Regions from separate parts of the Micromonospora sp. WMMD754 genome, predicted to be linked through region 2. Evidence: predicted binding sites of a transcription regulator. Region 2 holds the regulator's gene; the other holds the start of a gene.
The links. The regulator HspR, encoded in region 2, represses chaperone genes until heat shock. The targets are predictions, from matches to a motif close to TTGAGTNNNNNNNACTCAA.
Positions count from the first base shown of each region.

Region 1: the regulator HspR is predicted to act here: its motif matches at 1,801-1,819, upstream of lon (endopeptidase La).

Region 1 is NZ_CP186058.1:5,646,882-5,650,168, forward strand. It holds gene lon (endopeptidase La) at 1-1,778, opposite strand, end outside; gene ACN27B_RS26550 (histone-like nucleoid-structuring protein Lsr2) at 2,022-2,369, shown strand; gene ACN27B_RS26555 (hypothetical protein) at 2,639-3,287, opposite strand, start outside.
Region 2 is NZ_CP186058.1:2,150,959-2,154,245, forward strand. It holds gene grpE (nucleotide exchange factor GrpE) at 1-398, shown strand, start outside; gene dnaJ (molecular chaperone DnaJ) at 478-1,662, shown strand; gene ACN27B_RS10375 (heat shock protein transcriptional repressor HspR) at 1,687-2,127, shown strand; gene ACN27B_RS10380 (hypothetical protein) at 2,298-2,504, shown strand; gene ACN27B_RS10385 (hypothetical protein) at 2,558-2,986, opposite strand; gene ACN27B_RS10390 (cation:proton antiporter) at 3,157-3,287, opposite strand, start outside.

The DNA.
Region 1 (3,287 bases), 3.2 Mb from region 2:
GTGACCGCCAGGCCGGTCGCCACGCCGGGCACCGCCGTCCGCTCGGCCGACTCCGGGGTGAACTTGGGCCGGCCCAGGTAGCGGGCCAGGTTGCCGGTGTCGACCCGGACCGGCGCCGGGTCGGACGCCAACGCCACGGTCACCTTGCGCAGGATCTTGGCGAGCGCCCGTTCGAGCTGCCGGACCCCGGCCTCCCGGGTGTACTCACCCGCGATCAGCGCCAGCGCCTCGTCGGCGACGGTCACCTCCTCGGCGGTGAGCCCGGCCCGCTCCCGCTGCCGGGGCAGCAGGTGGTCCCGCGCGATCGCCACCTTCTCGTCCTCGGTGTAACCGTCCAGGCCGACCAGCTCCATCCGGTCCAGCAGCGGGCCGGGGATCGACTCCACCACGTTGGCGGTGGCCAGGAACAACACGTCGGACAGGTCGAGGTCGACCTCGAGGTAGTGGTCGCGGAAGGTGTGGTTCTGCGCCGGGTCGAGCACCTCCAGCAGGGCCGCCGCCGGGTCGCCGGAGTAGCCCACGCCGAGCTTGTCGACCTCGTCGAGCAGCACTACCGGGTTCATCGAGCCGGCCTCCCGCAGGGCCCGCACGATCCGGCCGGGCAGCGCGCCGACGTAGGTGCGCCGGTGGCCCCGGATCTCCGCCTCGTCGCGGACGCCGCCGAGCGAGACCCGGACGAAGGTACGCCCGAGCGCCCGCGCGACCGACTCGCCGAGGCTGGTCTTGCCGACGCCGGGCGGGCCGGCGAGGGCGAGCACCGCGCCGGAGCCGCGACCGCCGACCACGCCGAGGTTGCGCTCCGCGCGGCGGTTGCGCACCGCGAGGTACTCCAGGATGCGGTCCTTCACGTCGGTCAGCCCGGCGTGGTCGGCGTCGAGCACCGCCCGCGCCGCGGCCAGGTCGGTGTTGTCCTCGGTACGCGTGTTCCACGGCATCTCGAGGACGGTGTCGAGCCAGGTACGGATCCAGCCCGCCTCCGGTGAGGCGTCGCTGGCCCGCTCCAGCTTGCCGACCTCGCGCAGCGCCGCCTCGCGCACCTTCTCGGGCAGGTCCGCGGACTCGACCCGGGAGCGGTAGTCGGCGGAGCCGTCCGGCTCGTCCTCGCCCAGTTCCTTGCGGATCGCGGCGAGCTGCTGGCGGAGCAGGAACTCGCGCTGGGACTTCTCCAGCCCTTCGCGGACGTCGCTGGTGATCTGCTCGGTGACCTCCTGCTCGGCCAGGTGCTCCTTCACCCAGCCGACCAGCAGCTCGAGGCGGGCGGTGACGTCCGGCGCGGCGAGCAGCTCGGTCTTCTGCGCCAGGCTGAGCCAGGGCGCGTAGCCGGCCGAGTCGGCCAGCTCGGAGAGGTCGGTCATCCGCTCCATGGCGTCGATGACCTGCCAGGCGCCGCGTTGCTGGAGCACCGAGGTCATCAGCGCCCGGTACTCGCGGGCCAGTTCCCGGGCCCGGCCGGCGGGGGCGGGCTCGTCGAGGGCGGTCGCCTCGACCCAGAGGGCCGCGCCGGGGCCGGGTACGCCGGAGCCGATGCGGGCACGGGCGAGACCGCGCACCACGGCGGCCGGCTCACCGTCGGGCAGCCGGCCGACCTTCTCGATGGTGGCGACCACGCCGACGGAGCCGTACTCGCCGTCGATGCGGGGCACGGCCAGGAGTTGCCTGTCGCCGGTGGCCCGGGCCGCGTCGACCGCGGCCTGGGTGGTCGGGTCGAGGGTCACCGGGACGACCATCCCGGGCAGCAGGACGGCGTCGGTCAGGGGAAGTACCGGAAGAGTTGCCATCGAACACCTGCCATCACGTTAGTTGAGCGTGTCTGGCTCAAGTAACAAACCGTGCCCCTTGTTCCGGCTTGTGACCCACGCCACGCCCACGCCCCCCGCGCCGCCCCTCCCGCCTGTCGACCCATTTGCCGCGCCGCCGTTTACGCGACCCGCCGAATGGAAGGAGTCGGGTATTGTTGCGAAATTACCGCTTGGTAGGTCAAACTCTTAGCCACACCCCGCCCGACACAGGGAGTAATGGCGATGGCAAGGAAAGTAATCACCGTTCTGACCGACGACCTCGACGGCGGAAAGGCCGATCGGACCGTCGAGTTCAGCCTGGACGGCGTGGCCTACACGATCGACGTCTCCGACGAGAACGCCGGTGTCCTGCGTAAGGCGCTGGACCCGTACATCAGCGCTGGCAGGCGGATCGGTCGCGGCCCGGCGGACGCCGGCCGGGCGGTCCGGCGCGCGACACGGCCGAGCACCTCGGGAATGGACCGCGAGCAGAACCGCGCCATCCGCGAATGGGCCACCAAGAACGGCTACGAGATTTCCGAGCGGGGTCGCATCCCGGTCTCGGTCGTCGAGGCCTACAAGAACCGCTGAACCCTCCCGGTTCACCGTCGGGCATCCCGGGGTCACGCTGAGAAATCGGCGTGGCCCCGTCGACTTTTTCCAGGTCGACAATTTTCACGCCCCCCGATCCCACCGGCACCAATTTTCCCGCCCACCCGCCCCCCTCCGTTGATCAAGGAGTTCGCGTCGGGAGTCGGCGCGGGCCGGGACGCCAACTCCTTGATCGACGACTCGGACGCACCGACGGCCGGAGCCGCCCGGGAGGGGTCCCGGGCGGCTCCGGCCGTCGGTGGATCGGGTCAGTTGACCTGGATGCGCACCACGTCGATGGCGGGGGTCTGGTTGGCCCGCTCCATCATCGGGATGCGGTGCGAGCCGTCACCGGCCCAGACCGAGCACTGCGCCAGGCCGGACTCCGGCAGGCCCGGGATCTGGATCAGCACGTCGTCCGGCTGGGATCCGCCCCGGCCGTCCTCGGTCGCGACGAAGAACGCGGGCACGTCCTGCGGGTTCGGGGGCTGCCGGGTGCTGCCGAGCATCCGACAGGCGGTGTGGAAGTGGCCGCGCACCAGACCCTGGCCGTTGAGCAGCGAGCTCTCCAGGTAGTAGCCACCCTGACCGGCGGCGAGGAAGCGGTCCCGCACCAGGTTCTTCGTGGTGACCCGGAGCGTGAACGGCTGGTTGCGCTGCACCTGGTTCGGGAACTGGGTGATGAGCAGCGAGGGGTTGTTCGCCGCGGCGCCGACCTCACCGAATGCGGTGCTCACGCACCGGTTGCCGTTCTGGAAACCGTTGTGCGCCTCCAGCTGGCTGCCGCTGCAGTCCTTGGCGAGCACCTCCAGGCCGTTGTTGCCGCCGTTGTTGCCGCCGTTGTTGTTGCCACCGTTCTGGCCGCCGTTCTGGCCGCCGTTGTTGTTCCCGCCGTTCTGGCCACCGTTCTGACCGCCG
Region 2 (3,287 bases):
AGCGCACCCGCGACCTCCAGCGGGTCTCGGCGGAGTACGCCAACTACCGCAAGCGGGTCGACCGGGACCGCAGCCTGGTCCAGGAGCAGGCCACCGGCACGGTGCTCACCGCGCTGCTGCCGATCCTGGACGACCTGGACCGGGCCCGCGAGCACGGCGACCTGGTGGGACCGTTCGGCAGTGTGGCCGATCAGCTCACCGCCGCGCTCGGCAAGTTCGGCCTGACCGCGTTCGGCGAGCAGGGCGACCCGTTCGACCCGACCCGGCACGAGGCGGTGGCGCACCAGACCTCCGCCGACGTCACCGAGCCGACCTGCGTGCAGGTCATGCGCCGGGGCTACCAGCTCGGCGAGCGCCTGCTGCGGCCGGCTCTGGTCGCGGTCGCGGACCCGGAGTAGTGCCCACCCGTGACGTCCCGTCCGCCCCTGTCGGGCGGGCGGGACGACCGGGATCGGACCCGTGGAAGGGGGTGGACCGGTGAGTTCCAAGGACTGGATCGAGAAGGACTACTACGCCGCGTTGGGCGTGGACAAGTCCGCCTCCTCGGACGAGATCAAGAAGTCGTACCGGAAGTTGGCCCGGGAGTCGCACCCGGACCACAACCCCGGTGACCCCAGGGCCGAGGAGCGGTTCAAGACCGTCTCCGAGGCGTACGCGGTGCTCGGCGACGAGAAGAAGCGGCGCGAGTACGACGAGATGCGGTCGCTGTTCGGCTCGGGCGCCTTCCGGCGCAACGCCCGCGGTGCGGGCCAGCCGGGCGGCGCGCCGTTCGACGTCTCCGACCTGTTCGGCGGTGGCGGCGGCGACACCCGCTTCGGCGGCGGTGGCTTCACCGACCTGTTCAGCACGATCTTCTCCGGCGGCGGCGGCGGTGGCGGCGGTGCGGCGCGTCCGCGCGGTCCGGCCCGGGGTCGGGACGTCGAGGCCGAGGTGGCGCTGGACTTCTCCGACGCGGTCCGCGGCGTCACCCTGCCGCTGACGTTGCGCGCGCCGGGCGTCTGCGACACGTGTCACGGCAACGGCGCGAAGCCCGGCACCCAGCCGGTGGCGTGCCCGGTCTGCCACGGCGCCGGCGTGACCACCCGCAACCAGGGGTCGTTCAGCTTCTCCGAGCCGTGCCGCAACTGCCAGGGCGTGGGCACGATCGTCGAGGAGAAGTGCCCGGAGTGCCACGGCACCGGCGGGGTCACCAAGACCCGCACGCTGAACGTGCGCTTCCCGGCCGGGGTGGCCGACGGGCAGCGGATCCGGCTGGCCGGCCGGGGCGAGCCGGGTGAGCGGGGCGGTCCGGCGGGCGACCTGTTCGTGCACGTTAAAGTCCGCCCGGACGAGCTGTTCGGGCGTACCGGGGACGATCTCACCCTGAACGTCCCGATCACGTACGCCGAGGCGGTGTTCGGCACCGATCTGCGGGTGCCGACCCTGGACGGCACGGTGACCCTGCGGGTGCCGCCGGGTACGCCCAGCGGACGGGTGCTGCGCGCCCGTGGCAAGGGCGTCGTACGCAAGGACGGCCGCGCCGGTGACCTGCTGGTCACGCTCGACGTGGTGGTCCCGGCGAAGGTGTCGGACGAGGCGCGGGCGGCCTTGGAGACCTTCGCGGAGCAGACCCCGCCCGCCGCGCGGGAACATCTGGACGCGCGGGTACGTCGGTTCGGTTGACGGCGGCAGCGGAGGTGAGCGGGCATGTCGGAGGAGTACGTCGGCGCGGGTGACCCGGCCTACGAGGCCAAGGTTCTGATGATTTCGGTGGCCGCGCGGATGGCGGGCATGCACCCCCAGACACTGCGCCAGTACGACCGGTTGGGGCTGGTCCAGCCGGGCCGGGCGGCCGGTGGCGGTCGCCGCTACAGCGTCCGGGACGTGGTGCTGCTGCGCGAGGTGCAGCGGCTCAGCCAGGACGACGGGATCAACCTGGCCGGGGTCAAGCGGATCATCGGGCTGGAGCGCCTGCTGGAGGAGGCGCAACGGAGGGTGGCCCGGCTGGAGGCGGAGTTGGACGCCGCGTACCGGCGGATCGCCGAACTGGAGTCGCTCGGTGGCTTTCCCCGTGGCGACCTGGTGCCCACCAACCGCACCTCGACCGCGCTCGTCGTCTGGCGACCCCGCCGCACCCCCGACCGCTGACCGCACGAGGGCCGGCGCCGCCCCCGCCCGGGGCGCGCGCCGGCCTTCGCCGTTCCCGCGCCGACCTCCGGCGGGGTTGGGGAAAGCGCGGTGCGACAGGGGCGCGGTCCACTACGCTTCTCAGCAGGGCAAAAGCCCCTAAATCGCACTCCGGGCTGGCGGGGGGAGCCATGGCGGAACCGGCGAAGAAGGTGGCGGAGCGGGCGGAGGAACGGCTGGAGAAGGTGGCCGAGAACGTCCGGGAGCGATTCGACCGGGTCACCGAGGGTCGTTTCAGCGACAAGGTCAAGGAAGGGCGCTTCGCCGACCAGACGGACCACGGCGTGGACCGGGCGAGGGACGACGAGCGGCGCAGGAAGCAGGGCGGGTCGACCTGACGATCCGTCGACGTGCGGGCCGGGACCCACGGGGGGTCCCGGCCCGTTCGCCGTCAGAGGCGGCGGTTCTCCCGGACCAGGCCGCCCTCGCACCAGTCGCGGTAGACGAAGAGATCCGGGCGGGCGAGCAGGACCCGGCTGTTGTGCGCCCAGTTGCGCATCAGGTCGTCGCCGGCCCGCTCGGCCTGCTCCACCAGCTTCCGGACGCGGCGCTTCGGGTGGGCCCGGAAGTTCGTCCGGATGCCGTCGGCGGCGTAGATGTAGAGGCAGTGCAGCGCGAACCGGCGGGCCGGGCAGGAGCGGTCCATGGCCAGGTCGAACAGGGTCTGCACCAGGTGGTCACCGGCGACCAGGAGGTCCCAGTCCGGCGGCATCGAACTCAGCGGCACCGAGTCGGGCTGGTAGGCCCAGGCCCGCAGCTCGGCGGGCGAGGGGTCGACCGGGTTGGCGAAGCCGTGAAACGTCTCTTCCTGCACGCTCACCGGCCGACCTTCCGCTTGCGCTGGCGGGGGCACCGGCCACCCGCGGACCCTGGCTGCTGGGGCGACACGTTAACGCGGTTGGGCGGAGCAGTGGTAGACCTTCCCGGAATCAATTTGACAACCGTTGGCCGGGCCGGATCCGCCGTGCGGCCGATCCGACCCGGCCGAGGTCAGTCGCCCACCCTTACCGGAGCGGGCGGCCGGCTGGCGGCGGCGCGGCGGCGCAGCCACTGCTTGAACCAGGGCATGTCCGGCAGTCGGGCGAGCAGCGGCCCGGTCACCACCGTGATCAGCACGTACG